3 regions of the Siminovitchia sp. FSL W7-1587 genome follow, and region 2 is predicted to be linked to each of the others. Evidence: riboswitches for the same ligand, from Rfam matches in the RefSeq annotation. Region 2 holds a riboswitch; each other region holds the start of a gene.
What was found. Region 2 has a riboswitch for glycine ahead of glyA (serine hydroxymethyltransferase). Riboswitches for the same ligand answer to the same signal wherever they lie in the genome.
Positions count from the first base shown of each region.

Region 1: linked by a shared signal. The riboswitch ahead of gcvT (glycine cleavage system aminomethyltransferase GcvT) and the one ahead of glyA (serine hydroxymethyltransferase) in region 2 are both predicted to bind glycine.
Region 3: linked by a shared signal. The riboswitch ahead of NST31_RS11965 (ACT domain-containing protein) and the one ahead of glyA (serine hydroxymethyltransferase) in region 2 are both predicted to bind glycine.

Region 1 covers NZ_CP150169.1:4,307,573-4,312,744, reverse strand. Annotated here, with positions in the region: gene gcvPB (aminomethyl-transferring glycine dehydrogenase subunit GcvPB) at 1-70, opposite strand, end outside; gene gcvPA (aminomethyl-transferring glycine dehydrogenase subunit GcvPA) at 63-1,409, opposite strand; gene gcvT (glycine cleavage system aminomethyltransferase GcvT) at 1,429-2,535, opposite strand; glycine riboswitch at 2,702-2,796, opposite strand; gene NST31_RS20250 (SNF2-related protein) at 2,930-4,630, shown strand; gene NST31_RS20245 (YqhG family protein) at 4,599-5,172, shown strand, end outside.
Region 2 covers NZ_CP150169.1:3,493,203-3,498,374, reverse strand. Annotated here, with positions in the region: gene sdaAA (L-serine ammonia-lyase, iron-sulfur-dependent, subunit alpha) at 1-665, opposite strand, end outside; gene NST31_RS16535 (serine dehydratase beta chain) at 671-1,165, opposite strand; gene glyA (serine hydroxymethyltransferase) at 1,181-2,431, opposite strand; glycine riboswitch at 2,604-2,710, opposite strand; gene speD (adenosylmethionine decarboxylase) at 3,056-4,363, opposite strand; gene NST31_RS16520 (hypothetical protein) at 5,128-5,172, shown strand, end outside.
Region 3 covers NZ_CP150169.1:2,542,097-2,547,268, forward strand. Annotated here, with positions in the region: gene NST31_RS11955 (3D domain-containing protein) at 214-834, opposite strand; gene NST31_RS11960 (class I SAM-dependent methyltransferase) at 1,059-1,673, shown strand; glycine riboswitch at 1,867-1,945, shown strand; gene NST31_RS11965 (ACT domain-containing protein) at 2,043-2,318, shown strand; gene NST31_RS11970 (PFL family protein) at 2,332-3,693, shown strand; gene NST31_RS11975 (superoxide dismutase) at 3,757-4,377, opposite strand; gene psiE (phosphate-starvation-inducible protein PsiE) at 4,812-5,172, shown strand, end outside.

The DNA of each region.
Region 1 (5,172 bases), 810 kb from region 2:
CCGGAAGGCTGTATCCGATACGGCCCGGCGTTGACATTTCAAAAATAAGAGGCAAGTTCTCTTTACTCATGACAATCCCCCAATTCTTTTACGAAGTGATCGATCTCTTCCTTTGTTCTTAACTCCGTTACGGCAACCAACATATGATTTTTCAGCTCCGGATACTCACGGCTTACATCATATCCGCCAATGAATCCTTTTTCCAACAGCTTTTCATTTATTTCCCCGACAGGCTTACGGAGCTTTACAATAAACTCGTTGAAATGAGGCCCGTCAAACGCGATAGAAAATCCGCTTTCTTTCAACGCGTTTTTCGCATAATGTGCTTTTTGGATATTTTGAACAGCCATTTCTTTAACACCGTGTTTTCCCAAAGCCGTCATGGCTACAGATGCAGCCAGGGCGTTCAAAGCTTGGTTGGAACAGATGTTGGATGTTGCTTTATCGCGCCGGATATGCTGCTCGCGCGCCTGCAGCGTTAAAACGAAACCTCTCTTGCCGTCTTCGTCTGTTGTCTGTCCAACAAGTCTTCCCGGAACTTTTCGCATAAGTTTTTTCGTGACGGCGAAATAGCCGCAATGCGGACCGCCAAAGGAAGCGGGAATGCCGAAAGGCTGGGCATCTCCGACCACAATATCTGCACCAATGGCGCCTGGAGGTGTTAAAACACCCAAAGAAAGCGGGTTGCTGGAAACGATAAACAGTCCTTTTACGTCATGGATGAGCGGTTCAATTTTCTTAAGCGGCTCAATTTGGCCAAAGAAGTTCGGGTATTGTACAATTACCGCAGCAACCTCCTCGTTGATTTCAGCCTTTAAAGCCTCCAAATCAGTCAAACCATCTTTATCGGGAATTTCTATCACTTCAACTGCCTGGCCTTTGGCATATGTCTTTAATACATCGCGTGATTCGGGATGGACCGTCCTTGATACGAGAACTTTTTTTCTTCTTGTATGTCCGGCAGCGAGCATGGCCGCCTCTGCAAGCGCCGTTCCGCCATCATACATGGAAGAGTTTGCAACATCCATTCCTGTTAATTCACATATCATTGTTTGAAATTGAAAAATGGCCTGGAGCTCACCTTGAGAAATTTCCGGCTGATAAGGCGTGTAAGCGGTGTAAAACTCTGATCGAGATATCACATGGTCAACGATTGTCGGGATATAATGGTCGTACACTCCCGCTCCCAAAAACGAAACATGTTGTTGTAAATCGGCATTTTTGGCAGCAAGCCGAGACAACTCCTTTAATAAGGCGGATTCGGATTTGGCTTTTTTAATATTGTACTCCCTTTTGAATCGCACTTTATCCGGTATATCCGAAAATAAGTCATCTATTGAATCTACTCCGATCGTTTGCAGCATTTCTTTCTTGTCTTCTTCCGTCATAGGCAAATAACGATGTTTGATCATATTTTTCTCCCCCATCCTATTTTTTTGGACGTGTATAAAATGGCGTTTTAATGATTTTTGCTTGTAAACGTTTTTTGCGCACAGCCACTTCCAACTCATTCCCTACTTCACTGTACTCAGACTGAATGAGAGCAAGGCCGATGTTTTTTTTCAGCGTAGGAGATTGTGTTCCCGACGTGACAAACCCAATTTCTTCATCATTCTTATATACGGGATAGCCATGCCTCGGGATGCCCCGCTCCAGCATTTCGATACCTACAAGTCTTCTAGAAACGCCGTTTTCCTTTTGCTTTGTCAGGGCTTCTTTTCCGATAAAGTCCTCTTCTTTATTGAGTTTTACGGCAAATCCGATGCCTGCCTCTAAAGGAGAAATGTCCGGGGACAATTCCTGTCCATAAAGCGGCAAAGTCGCCTCGAAGCGCAACGTATCTCGTGCACCAAGCCCACAAGGCTGAATCCCCTCTTCCTTGCCTGCTTTTAGCAGATCTTCCCATATTTGAGTGGCGTCTTTCGGGCTACAGTAAATTTCAAACCCGTCTTCACCTGTATACCCAGTTCGGGAAACAAGAGCTTTCGCTCCGTTTACATCAACATTCTGTTGAAATTTGAAAAATTTGACATCTCTTAAATCCACATTTTTTACAATTTTTTGCAAAATCAATTGCGCTTTCGGTCCTTGAATCGCAATCAAGGCATATTGGTCTGAGACATTCTTCACTTCGACATCTTTATCCGCGTATTGTGTTAACCAGGCAACATCTTTATCCGTATTGGCGGCATTCACGATCAACAAGTATTCTTCTTCATCAAGCCGATAGATGAGCAAATCGTCTACGACTCCGCCATTCTCATAGCACATTGCCGTATATTGAGCGCCGCCCTTCTTCAGTTTGGATACATCGTTGGTCATCAATTTTTGAAGAAACGCTTCACTCTCTTTCCCTGTCACCAACACTTCTCCCATGTGGGAAACATCAAAAATGCCTGCTCTTTCCCTGACGGCTTCATGTTCCTCTTTTATGCTGGAAAACTGGACAGGAAGATCCCAGCCGCCAAAATCAATTGTCTTTGCCCCGTACTTTTCATACAAAGGATACAAAGGGGTTCGTTTTAATTCTGACATTGTCCTTCCTCCTTTTTATCTTTTATGTAACATCAGGCAATAAAAAAAGACAGAAAAACCCCTATGAAAAGGTTTCTCTGTCTTGGGACCTGAAAGTTTGACCGCTTTAAGATCGGCTTTCTTCTTTGGTGGTTTTCTCGTAGGAAGAAAACGCTCTCCAGAGTTGCGTCAAACAAGAGTCTTTTTGCCTGAGAGATTCGCACGGGTTCGCGCTTGCTCCTTCGGCGCCGAAAATTCATCGGTCTCTCCTCTTGTCATCATTCGCCTATATTCTTTTTGAGACTGGTTATACTATTATCATGCGAAGCTTGCTAGTTACACACATCGTACCATTCTTTTGCCAATTGTTCAAACATTTTCCTCAATCATACATAGAAAAGGAGAGGCGTTCACGATGAAGGTACCTATCCAATCTGATACCCAATGGCTTCCGGGCTTCCTGGAGCGAATCGAACAGGATGGCCCTTGGGCCAATCAACAATTGTTCAAGCTGGCATTAACCGCGGAAAAACAGCTACTCGTTCCTGAGTTTGAGGGTCTAGTCGCACCGAACCATTTGCCTCAACTAACATTATTGCCCCATCAACTGGAAACGGCCACTGTCGTTGTGGAAAATATGAACGGCAAAGCCATTTTAGCTGATGAGGTGGGGCTGGGAAAAACAATTGAAGCGGGATTGATCTTAAAAGAATATATGATTCGCGGCCTTGTCAAACGGGCATTGATCCTTGTCCCTGCATCTCTCGTTTCTCAGTGGACATACGAGCTGAATTCCAAATTCCACATCCATGCCGTTGCGGCAACAAAAAGTTATGTATGGGGCCAGTATGACTGTATCGTTTCATCCATTGATACAGCAAAACGGAGCCCTCACTGCGACATCATTTCCGAACAAGATTTTGATTGTATCATTGTTGATGAGGCCCACAAGCTGAAAAATCATAAAACGAAAAATTACCAGTTCGTGCAATCTCTCCCCAAAAAGTATTGTCTGTTGCTGACGGCAACACCGATTCAAAATAAAATTGAGGAAATTTTCTACCTCGTCTCCTTGTTAAAGCCAGGCCATCTAGGGAGCCAAAGCAGCTTTTTGGAGAAATATAAAAATAAAAAATTATCAAAGCAAGAAAATGAACATTTAAAAAGCCTGATTAATAAAGTAATGATTCGGAACAGAAGAGCTGACACCAAAATTGAATGGACAAAGCGCCATGTTGAAACCATTCCGATTGAATTCAGCAAAGAGGAACGCGAGCTTTATGATGGGATTGATATATTAAGGGAGTCCTGTGAATCTTATACAGCAAATGCTTTTTCAATTATTACTTTACAGCGGGAAGCGTGCAGCAGCCGGGAAGCCGTTTATTTTACATTAAAAAACATGCTGCAAAAATATGAAAACCTCTCAGATGAATATGTGAACAAGCTTACATTTTTGCAAACAAAGATAGATGCCGTATCACAAAACTCAAAAGCACTGAAAGCGCTCGAATTGATTAAAAAAATCAATGATAAAGTGATTATTTTTACAGAGTACCGTGCTACGCAACTATACTTGCAATGGTTTTTGCAGCAGCACGGGATTAAATCTGTTCCGTTTCGCGGAGGTTTTAAGCGCGGGAAAAAAGATTGGATGAAAGAATTGTTCAAAAATCACGTGCAAGTACTGATCGCAACCGAAGCCGGTGGCGAAGGGATAAATTTGCAGTTTTGCAACCACGTCATCAACTTTGACTTGCCATGGAATCCGATGCGCCTTGAGCAAAGAATTGGCCGGGTGCACCGACTGGGCCAGAAGGAAGATGTGTATATTTATAACTTCGCAGTGAAAAATACAATTGAAGAACATATTGTCAATTTGCTGACGCAAAAAATTAAACTCTTTGAGCGTGTAGTCGGAGAATTGGATGATATTCTGGCAAAGCTGGAATTTGGCAGTATCGAGGAACATATGCATGATATTTTCAAGGAATCCAAGTCGGAAGGGGAACTGAAGGTGAAGATGGCAAACCTTTCCGCCTTCATCCAGTTTGCTGATTCCATAAGAGAGGAAAGTGAAACAAATGCTTCAACAAGAAATACATCAATATCTTGAGAACTTTTTTGAAGCGACGCAATGCACCATTTTGGAAAACGGCCCCGGATTTTTAACCGTCCAATTAACGATAGAAATGGATAAAGAACTGATGAATCGACCATTTTATTGGACATATTTAGAAAAGACGGGCGGAATACCCAATCCGGGAAAACTGACTTTTATTACAGATGAAGAAAAAGCTCCGGAAAATGTAAAGGGTGAATATATACATTTTGGCGCCCCCCGTCTTCACCAACTATTCCATTCAGCCAAAAAAATGGCAGCCTATATCCGGTTGTACGAACAGCCAAATCCACCTCCATTTCAATCCGTTCCGCTTTATCCCTGGCTGAATGTGAATTTGAAAATATCATATCGTTCCGACAGGAAACGGGATGTGTTAAAATCCTTCGGGCTCCATTTAATAAACGGCATGCTCGTCGATCATTTTCATGAAAAAATGCAAAGCCGCCAGCTCGTACCAAAAATCCCGGATTATTGTTTTACAATTTCCCCCATCATCAAACCCGGCAGCGGTTTAAAAAGAATCGATGCATTTG
Region 2 (5,172 bases):
ATACAAGGCACTTCGACAAGCCCGGCAACCGGATCACACACGAGTCCAAGCAGTGATTTAAGCCCCATGGCCGCTGCCTGCACCGACTGTTTAGGCGAACCTCCATTCATTTCAACGATGGCGGCCGCTGCCATGGCTGTTGCGGATCCCACCTCGGCCTGGCATCCGCCTGCCGCCCCCGAAATGAAAGCCCGGTTGGCGATCACATATCCGATGGCACTGGCAGTAAACAAGCCCATCACCAGTTCATCAAATGGAATGTCGGTATTGTCCCTGAGGGCAAAAATACATCCTGGAAGGATTCCGGCAGAACCGGCGGTGGGCGTGGCCACAATGACTCCCATCCTTGCATTTGTTTCGGAAGTCGCGAACGCATACTTCATGGCATCGACCGTTATGCTTCCTGTCAGGTAATTGCCTTTCTCTTTATATTGTTGCAGCAAGTAAGCGTCACCGCCCGAAATACCGCTTGGAGCCGTTGACTTGTCTTCAATGCCTGTTTCAACCGCTTCTTTCATCCTCAAAAGCCGCTCTTTCATTTTCTCGAAAATGTCTTTCTGGCTTCGGCCGGTCTTGCTTGCTTCCCATTCCAGCATAAGCTCGCCAATTCCCCAATTTTTTTCATGACACTGTTGGAGCAGCTCTTCCATCGAAGAGAATTCCATTCTTTTCACCTGCTTTCTGATAGATATGTTTCTTTGATCCACTCCATATCAATCTCGGTATTCAACAACAGATCCAGCCGATGCTCATTCATGTAAAAAATTTTTGAAAGCCCCCCTCCCAGGGATGCACCTCCAATTTCCAGCCGCTTGCCTTTCCTTCTGACTTCAACCATTAGCGTATTAGGGTGGTCAAAGTAAGAACATTGGTTCTCCATTTGAAACGTAACGTTCATTTTTTCATCTTGCGCAAGATCGAAGGCATAGCGAATACCCGGGTCATCCGTATCCATGCCAAGCAGGCCGCCTAAAATGGCCTTATCTGTCCCATGCCCCCGATATGTTTCCGCGAACGAATCATAGAAAGTGATATGGGCATAGTCGGGAACACCCCCAAGAAGATCATAAGCAAACTTTCCGATGGACACGACACCAGCCGTATGAGAGCTGGAAGGCCCCACCATAATTGGACCGATAATATCAAAACAACTGTTATAAATCACTTTCGCCACCCCACTTTATCTAACCAATAGCTCTTGATAAAGGGGATATTCGCGACAAAGTTGCTGTATCGTTTCTTGCACGCGCTTCGTAACAGCCGGATCTCCCTTGCTCTTTAAAATATCCGCTATAGCGCGACCAATGAGCTCCATATCTTTTTCTTTCATTCCGCGGGTTGTGACAGCAGCGGTTCCAATCCGAATCCCGCTCGTCACGAATGGACTTTCCGGATCATATGGAATTGTATTTTTATTGACGGTGATGCCTGCTGCTTCCAGCAAATGCTCCGCTTCTTTTCCAGTCAGTCCCCAAGCACGCACATCCAACAAGACAAGATGGTTATCCGTTCCGCCTGAAACGAGCCGGGCCCCCGTCTCTAATAAGGTTTCAGCAAGTTTTGAGGCATTTGACACAATTTGTTGAGTGTACGCTTTAAAGTCCGGTTGAAGCGCTTCCTTGAATGACACCGCCTTAGCAGCAATCACATGCATGAGCGGTCCGCCTTGAATGCCTGGAAACACTGCTTTGTTTATTTTTTTCATCACATCTTCATCATTCGTCACAACAATTCCCCCGCGCGGGCCTCTCAATGTTTTATGTGTTGTACTCGTAACGACATCCGCATACGGGACGGGAGAAGGATGAAGGCCACTGGCTACAAGGCCGGCAATATGGGCCATGTCCACCATTAAAATGGCTCCCGTTTTGTCCGCAATCTCTTTAAACTTGAAAAAATCTATGATTCTCGGATATGCACTTGCACCGGCAATGATCATTTTAGGACGCTCTTTTAAAGCGATGGCTTCCACCTCGTCATAATCAATCAAGTGGGAATCCTCTCTTACACCATAAGCGACGACATCGAACCATTTTCCTGACAGATTGACGGGGCTTCCATGAGTCAAATGCCCACCGTGTGATAAATTCATCCCCATGATCTTATCGCCCGGCTCCAACATCGAGAAGAAAACAGCCGTATTCGCTTGAGCACCGGAGTGGGGCTGAACATTGGCAAAATGGGCATCAAATAAAGCCGTTAACCTGGCAATCGCCAATTTTTCAACAACGTCTACGTGTTCACATCCTCCGTAATACCGTTTGTCCGGATACCCTTCCGCATACTTGTTCGTTAAAACAGAACCCATTGCCTCCATCACATCTTCACTGACAAAATTTTCAGAAGCAATCAATTCCAATGATCCATCTTGGCGCTTTCTTTCTGCCTGAATAGCCCGATAAATTTCCACATCCCCGTTTAACAAGCTCATTTTGGTTCCTCCTTTTCCCTATCTTCCCCTCCTTGTATTTTTTCGCACACAAAAAGGACAGGGGAAAGATAGCATTTTAATCTACCCTTCCTCTGTCCTGTTACCTGAGAGTTTAAAACTTCATAACGAAGTATTCCCCTTTGGTGGCCTTTACAGGCGCTCTCCAGAGACGCGTCCAAGCACGGTACTTTTACCTGAGAGATTAGATCCCAAGGAATTTTTTGGGACTTGCTCCTTCGGTGCCAAACCCAACGGTTTAGTCTCTCCCGTGATTGTCATTCGCAATTATTTGATTATTTCATAATATATCTGAACTTCAAGGGATTGTCAATAAAAAAATCTTTTTCTGTACCTTACTCTTCATGAAAGCATGGCATTTATCCCTAGCCGCTGTAGAAAAAGAACTGAAAAAGGATTCGCTGAAAGTGCTATTCTCAAGATTTTTCACAACATCTAAAAGGGAAGCCTTGGCAAATTGCGTTTTTCCAATCGCTAGGATCTCTCTGCCGCGCCGCCTGGGTACTCCCGGGAATCCTCGGCCCTCTGCTTTCGATGGTTCTTGACGATTACAGGAATCATTACTCGATATGAAAAATCCCCTTGTCTTGAGAAATTGTAAGATACTCAAAATTGGTTTATTTCTTTTTGGTATATTACATGAAGTTTGAGGTCTTTTATACAGTTACTGATTAAGCCCGTTTTCGGAGGCTGAAGACTTGGAGGCAGATGAAATAATCTTTCTAGATTTGAGTCGATTGCTCGATGGGGAACTGAAATGTCCGGGATTATTTTCATGATATTTTCACGGCTGGCCAAATGGAATCCCCAGACACCAAACGACGGCACCACTGTATAATAGGCTTTCGTTTTGAAACCAGCAGTATTCAATGTTTTGGCTATGCTCCAATACACTCTCGGAGTATCCCTCGGGGAATTGGATTGGCATGAAACGACTCCTCCCGCATTCAAATGCCTGCCGGCCCCGATAAATAATTCTTTGGTATATAATAAGCTGGTTGTAGGATCGGCGGGATCAGGAAAATCAACGATGATGACATCATAACCCTCCATTGTTTTCTTTAAGTATTCCATCGCGTCCATTATATGCACCTTTACCCTGCCATCCCTTAACGAGCCGGCATTTATAGCAGCAAGTGCGGGCTCGTCTTTTGCCAAACGAATCATGACGGGGTCAATATCCACAAGATCTACATGTGCTACATCAGTATATTTTAATATTTCACGAAGCGCCAGCCCGTCCCCTCCGCCTAAAATCAGTATTCTTTTTCTTGCTTTTGCCAGTTCCATTGCCGGAAATACCAGTGCTTCATGGTAATATCTTTCATCAAGGGATGAAAACTGCAACTCATCATTTAGATACAATCGAAGGTCTTTTCCCTCGACAAGCAAAATATCCTGAAAACCACTGAATCCTCTATACAAAATATTGTGCTTTCCATTTATAAGTTCTTTAAGAACCTTCATGTCCGACTCATTTCCCCGCTCTTTATTTGTTACATGAAGTGGTTTTCCCGGCTCACGAATACTTTCATTTCCGGAAAAAATTCGGCTTTTATGCCCTCTTGGAATTTCATGCATAAAGACGCGCCTTGCGCCTATTTTGCGTAGAAATCTTTGTAACACATTCCAGACATCCTGATGGGAACATGTATATAAGTCCAAAGCTGTATACCTGTATTCAGGCCAAGTGTGAATAGAGAAATGGGACGAAGAGATAACGATCGTACCCGTTACTCCTTGGGGTGAAAACGTATGGAAATAAGCCATCAGAATTTCCAATCGCAGTTCTCTCAAGGACTCTAAAATCAAACTTTTTACCTCATCAGCGCAATCAATGACACTAGCATTACAATCATATGCATCCACGATAAAATGTTGTCCTATTACGCCCGTTGCTTCCATGTCGTCCATTCCTTCCAGTCCTGATATTTTTTCGCTTCGCCCGAATCACCCATATTCCCGCAAACACATCCATAACTAACGTATGAACTTATCAATGTGCAAATGCTAAAAAATGAAAACTCTGCCTTTCTCGATTGAGCGAACGGCACGTTTTCGTCTATGAGTAGGATTCATGGATAATTCCCAATCCGTAAAACATTAATCCACTATGCTTCCGCGGTCATGAAGGAATAATGTGAGGAAGTTGGAAAAAATCATTGCGAAGCCATATAGAGTCCGACACGATACAATGACATAAAACTCCATATATAGCGTTATTTCAATCCACGCACTCATATAGAGTGCGACGCGGATGATGATGGCACTTTAAAGGATGAAATACAAATTTCAATCCATGCACTCATATAGAGTGCGAGAAAAAGAGTTTGAAAGAGTCATTTCAGGAATCCGATTTTCAATCCACGCACTCATCATAAAGAAAAACTTCCAGCAATGGACACAGACCTACAAGATGTAAGCCAGACAAGGTTGCCACACGATGTCGCGTTCTTTCCTCCGCCCCCGTTCCCCACTGAACACAGCAAGACAAAGGCCAAGATCGAGTTCAGTCCATTTTACTGTGTAAATTCCTCACGCTATATTCGGGATAGAGCGAAACTTCATGCGGCGAAGGTTGTTATTCCGCTTTTTGTTCGTTAAGCCAATCCGGCACTGGGTGTTGGACCAACTAACTTTTCTCCGGGCATCTCCCTTTCTTCAGGGGGCATGACAGGATGTTAATGCCGGGTCAAGCGAAATTTCAAGGAACGAAAGCTTTT
Region 3 (5,172 bases), 950 kb from region 2:
CTTGTGGTATATGTTGTAAAAACAATGGAATGGAAATTATGGAATGATTTCAATCGGGGACCGTCTAGGGCTCCGATTTTTTTGATAAAGGCTCTATATAAATGTTGGGGTTTTAAACATATGTCAAAATGCAAAATCAGTCGCAGAAATAAGAAGCGTTTTTCTGCGACTGATTTATTTTAGAAGCTTTTTAGACAGCCCCTAATTCTCTGTTTACTCGTAAACTGTTACTTTAACTGTTCTGACTCCCCAGTTTAATGCTTCCTGATTAGTAGGCACGTGTAAGTCAATTTTATTTCCTTTTATCGCGCCGCCAGTATCTCCCGCAACGGCAGTTCCGTATCCTTCTACATGAACTTTGGACCCAAGAGGTATGACATTCGGATCAACGGAGATGACTTTGGCGTTAGGGTTTTTTATTAAATCAATGCCGGTAGCGGTAATGCCGCTACATCCTTTGCAACTGGCCGTGTAGGCCGTCGCTGTAACTGTGATTGTTTTATTGGCAGTTTCATTTGTCGTATCATTCGTAGTTTCATTCGCGGTTGCTTCGGGACTGGCAGTCTGAACAGGTGCTTGTGGCTTTTCTGTTGTATTGACTGGCGCCGCCGCGTTTGAATTCGTAATCGTTAATACTTGATTCGGGATGATAAGGTCACTTGTTAGTCCGTTCAAACTTTTTAATTGGCTGACGGAAACCTTATGCTGTAATCCGATACCCCAAAGTGTATCTCCCTTTTTAACTGTATATGTGTCCGTTGCCGCTGAAGCTGCTCCAGAAAAACCTAATACTAGAATAGATGCTGTAACCATAGATATGACTATTTTTCTCAACATGCAAAACTCCTTTATTTTAAATCGTAGGTCTTAGTATAACAGGGGAATATGACAGCCGTATTTCATCTGTATATACTTTCGGTTACAAAATATTTCCAAAAAACATGAACATGTCTTGGTAACCAAGCCTGGGAATCGCTATTTTCAAGGTTCTAAACAAAAAAGCCACTATATTACAGAACCATGTTATATTTTAATAAAGCCGGGAGCGAGGAGGAAGAATGGTGAAAAAAGAGAAGCTGGTTCGATTGTTTGACAGGCAAGCGAAAAGATATGCCAAGGGAAAGGATTCTGCTTCGTTAAAAAGGTGGCGCCAAGAGTTGATTCGTCAAGCCGAAGGAGAAGTTCTTGAACTGGCGGTTGGGGCGGGAGCCAATTTTCCTTACTATCCTTCAGGGGTCAAGGTGACGGCGACGGATTTTAGTGAAGAGATGCTTCGCAAAGCCAGGGTGGCGGCCGCCGCTCATCACATGGATGCTGTTTTTATTTGTGCCGACATCGAGAAAATGAGCTTTGATGAGGAATCGTTCGACACCATTGTTTCGACGCTTTCATTTTGTTGTTACGAAAATCCTCTCGGCATGTTTCAAAAAATCCAGCGTTGGTGTAAGCCTGACGGGAACATTTTATTATTGGAGCATGGTATTAGCTCTCATGTCGCGATTTCGACATTCCAAAGGACTTTCAATCCACTTTTTTGCCGTGTGGTCGGATGTCATCATAATCGTGACATGCTGGAGCTTGTAAAAGCTTCGGGAATCGAGATTGACAAGGTGGAAAGCCACTGGTTTAACATGGTGCATCTTATTTGGGCCAAGCCGGGAACCCGGGTCTAGTGCGTTATCATCCGAGTCGGAAGGGTATGGCAAAGGCGAATGAGAAGAAATGTCCTTTGCGCTATTATTTCACGATTATCAGACGGGAGTGCTAAGTTTCTAAAAACTGCTATTGACTCAATACGAGCCGGATTGTTAAAATAACTTATCGACAAAAATATGAGCAATGAGGGTTATGGATCAAACTATAACCGGAGCAGCTTCTGGAGAGACCGTGATTTACGCGGCGCCGAAGGATTCACAATCTCAGGCAAAAGGACAGAAGAGTAACATACGAACTTTTATGTACGTTATTCTACTGACTTTCGGAGATTGGAGAGATCCAATCTTTTTTTATGTTTACAATTTCAAGAAGGGGGCTATTACAACATGGAGAAAAGACGCGCAGTTGTCAGCGTGGTTGGGAAAGATCAAGTAGGGATTATTGCCAGTGTAACGAAAGTGTTGTCGGATCACCACATTAACGTTTTGGATATCCGGCAAACCATTTTGCAAGATTTTTTTACAATGATGATGGTCGTTGATGTAACGGGCATTGAAAATTTGGAAGGCTTGCAAAAACAGTTTGATGAACTTGGCGTGAAAATTGGACAGCAAATTAATATTCAACGGGAAGAGATTTTCCAGTCGATGCACCGTATATAGAAGGAGAATGTATATGAATATAGCGCTGAACGAAATGATGGAAACGATTCGGATGGTCCAAATGGAAAACTTGGACATTCGTACCGTCACCATGGGAATCAGCCTGTCGGATTGTGCTGATTCTGATTTTGAAAAAATGAACAAACGGGTTTATGAGAAAATCATACAATACGCCGGGAATTTAAAAAGCACGGCGGAGGCGGCAGAAAAAGAATTCGGTATTCCAATCGTCAATAAGAGAATTTCCGTCACGCCAATTGCCGAGTTGCTGGGCAATGCGACGAAGGAGCAGGCGGTGGAGTTGGCCAAAACATTGGACAAAGCGGCCGCCACAATTGGCGTCGATTTTATCGGAGGTTATTCTGCTCTCGTTCATAAAGGCATTGCCAAAGGAGATCAAACACTGCTTGACGCTCTCCCGGAGGCATTAAGCGTAACGGAGCGGGTTTGTTCTTCCATTTCTGTTGCCACAACAAGAACGGGCATTAATATGGATGCTGTTCGCGAGATGGGTTTGATTATAAAAGAAGCGGCGGAAAGGACGAAGGATCGAAACGGGATTGCCTGTGCCAAGCTCGTCGTTTTTTGTAATCCTGTTGAGGATAATCCGTTTATGGCGGGTGCTTTTCACGGTGCGGGCGAAGGAGAAGTTGTGCTGAATGTGGGAGTCAGCGGCCCGGGCGTCGTGTTAAATGCTTTAAGGCGCCATCCGGAGGCTGATCTTGGAGAAGTGGCAGATATTATTAAGAAAACGGTTTTTAAAATCACGCGAGCCGGCGAACTGCTTGGCAGGGTTGTTGCAGAACGTCTCCAAGTTCCGTTCGGAATCATGGATTTGTCACTTGCTCCCACGAACGCCATGAATGACAGTGTTGCCGATATTTTGGAAGAAATCGGCCTTGAGCGGGTCGGAACACATGGGACAATTGCGGCTCTCGCTTTAATGAATGACGCAGTAAAAAAAGGAGGGGCCATGGCGAGTTCTTATGTCGGCGGTTTGAGCGGCGCTTTTATCCCGGTGAGTGAGGATGAGGGCATGATCCGGGGCATCGAAGACCGGGCGCTCACTTTATCCAAACTGGAAGCCATGACATGTGTTTGCTCGGTTGGACTCGATATGATTGCCTTATCCGGCGATGCTTCACCTGCCACGCTGGCTGCGATCATTGCGGACGAAGCCGCGATCGGTATGATTAATAAGAAAACGACAGCCGTTCGCGTCATTCCAGTCCCGGGAAAGCGGGAAGGAGATATCGTGGAATTTGGCGGACTGCTTGGGCGGGCGCCAGTACTGGGTGTCAACCAATACAGCTCAGAGAAGCTTATCCGCCGGGGCGGGCGTATTCCTGCACCGCTGCAATCATTAATTAATTAAGTAACATAAAAAAAGCTCCCGGGTCACCAGTCCGGGAGCTAATGGCATATTTCTTTGCCTCAATTACCTTTTATTCAACGCTTCCAAATACAATTCATTCACTTGATCCCAATTCACAGTGTTCCACCAACTAGAGACGAATTCCGGTCGTCTGTTTTGATACTTCAAATAATAAGCATGTTCCCAAACATCTATGACAAGCAGCGGTGTTTTCCCGGTCATTAACGGCGTGTCCTGATTAGCAGTACTCATGATGGATAACTCCTCACCATCAAGTACAAGCCAGCCGTACCCACTGCCAAACCGGGAAATGGCTGCTTGGGAAAGCTTATCTTTGAAGTTATCAAAGGTTTTAAAGTAATGTTCGATGGCTTTAGCAATATCCCCTGTTGGTTCATCACCTCCTTTTGGGCACATGATTTCCCAAAAAAGGCTGTGGCAGTAATGCCCGCCGCCGTTATTTCTGACACCTGTCCGTATTTCCTCGGGCAGGGAATCCAAGTTGCTGAGGATATCCTCAATCGGTTTATTTTGCAGATGTTCATGGCCTGCCAACAATGTATTTAAGTTATTGACGTATGTAGCGTGATGTTTACTGTGATGGATTTCTAATGTTCGGGCGTCAATAAATGGTTCGAGTTCATCATAATCATAGTTCAATTCCGGTAAAGCGAATGATGGCACTTCTATTTCCCCTTTCCCATTAATTATTGCACATACACAAAAAAGTTTCCCTAATGCAAAATTAATATAAAGAGGTGTCTTTGTCAACTCTTTCGTACAAAATAGGACTTTATTACTACGAGAGGTTTTTTGAAGTTCTCTAAAAAAGGGTTTTATGATTCATTTGAAAAGTGGTGTAGGGAAAATCAGGATTTGGTTTTCTGTCATACAGGTTGCTATTTCCAAAAAATGTTTGATTTTCAATTGAAACATGCGGAGTACTATCGCTAAAATAAAAGTTGTAAAGGAGGATGGGCGACCGTGAATTGTAGAGCAACATAATCCTTAGTCGGTCGTTGGAGTGTTCATGATCTGAAAGAAAATATATACACTCCAGGCGGGTACCCTAGGATTTTTCATAAAAAATAATGTCACTTTATTGAAGGAGGAAGCGCATGTTCAAAATCAAAAAGAATATTTCTTTTGTGCAATTGATCCCGAAAGTACTGCAAATTATTTTAAATATTTCACTCGTCTTCCTCGCCATCATTTTATCCGTTTTACTTATACAGGAGTTAATCATTTTCGGCCAAATTCTTATTCGAAAAGAAAGCAATGATTATAAACTTTTTCTGGCCAATATCCTTCTCTTCTTCTTATATTTTGAGTTTATTACGATGATCGTAAAGTATTTTAAGGAAGAATATCATTTTCCCCTCCGCTACTTTCTTTATATAGGCATCACGGCCATGATCCGCTTGATCATTGTTGATCATGATCACCCATTAAATACGTTGTTTTATTCCATTGTGATTT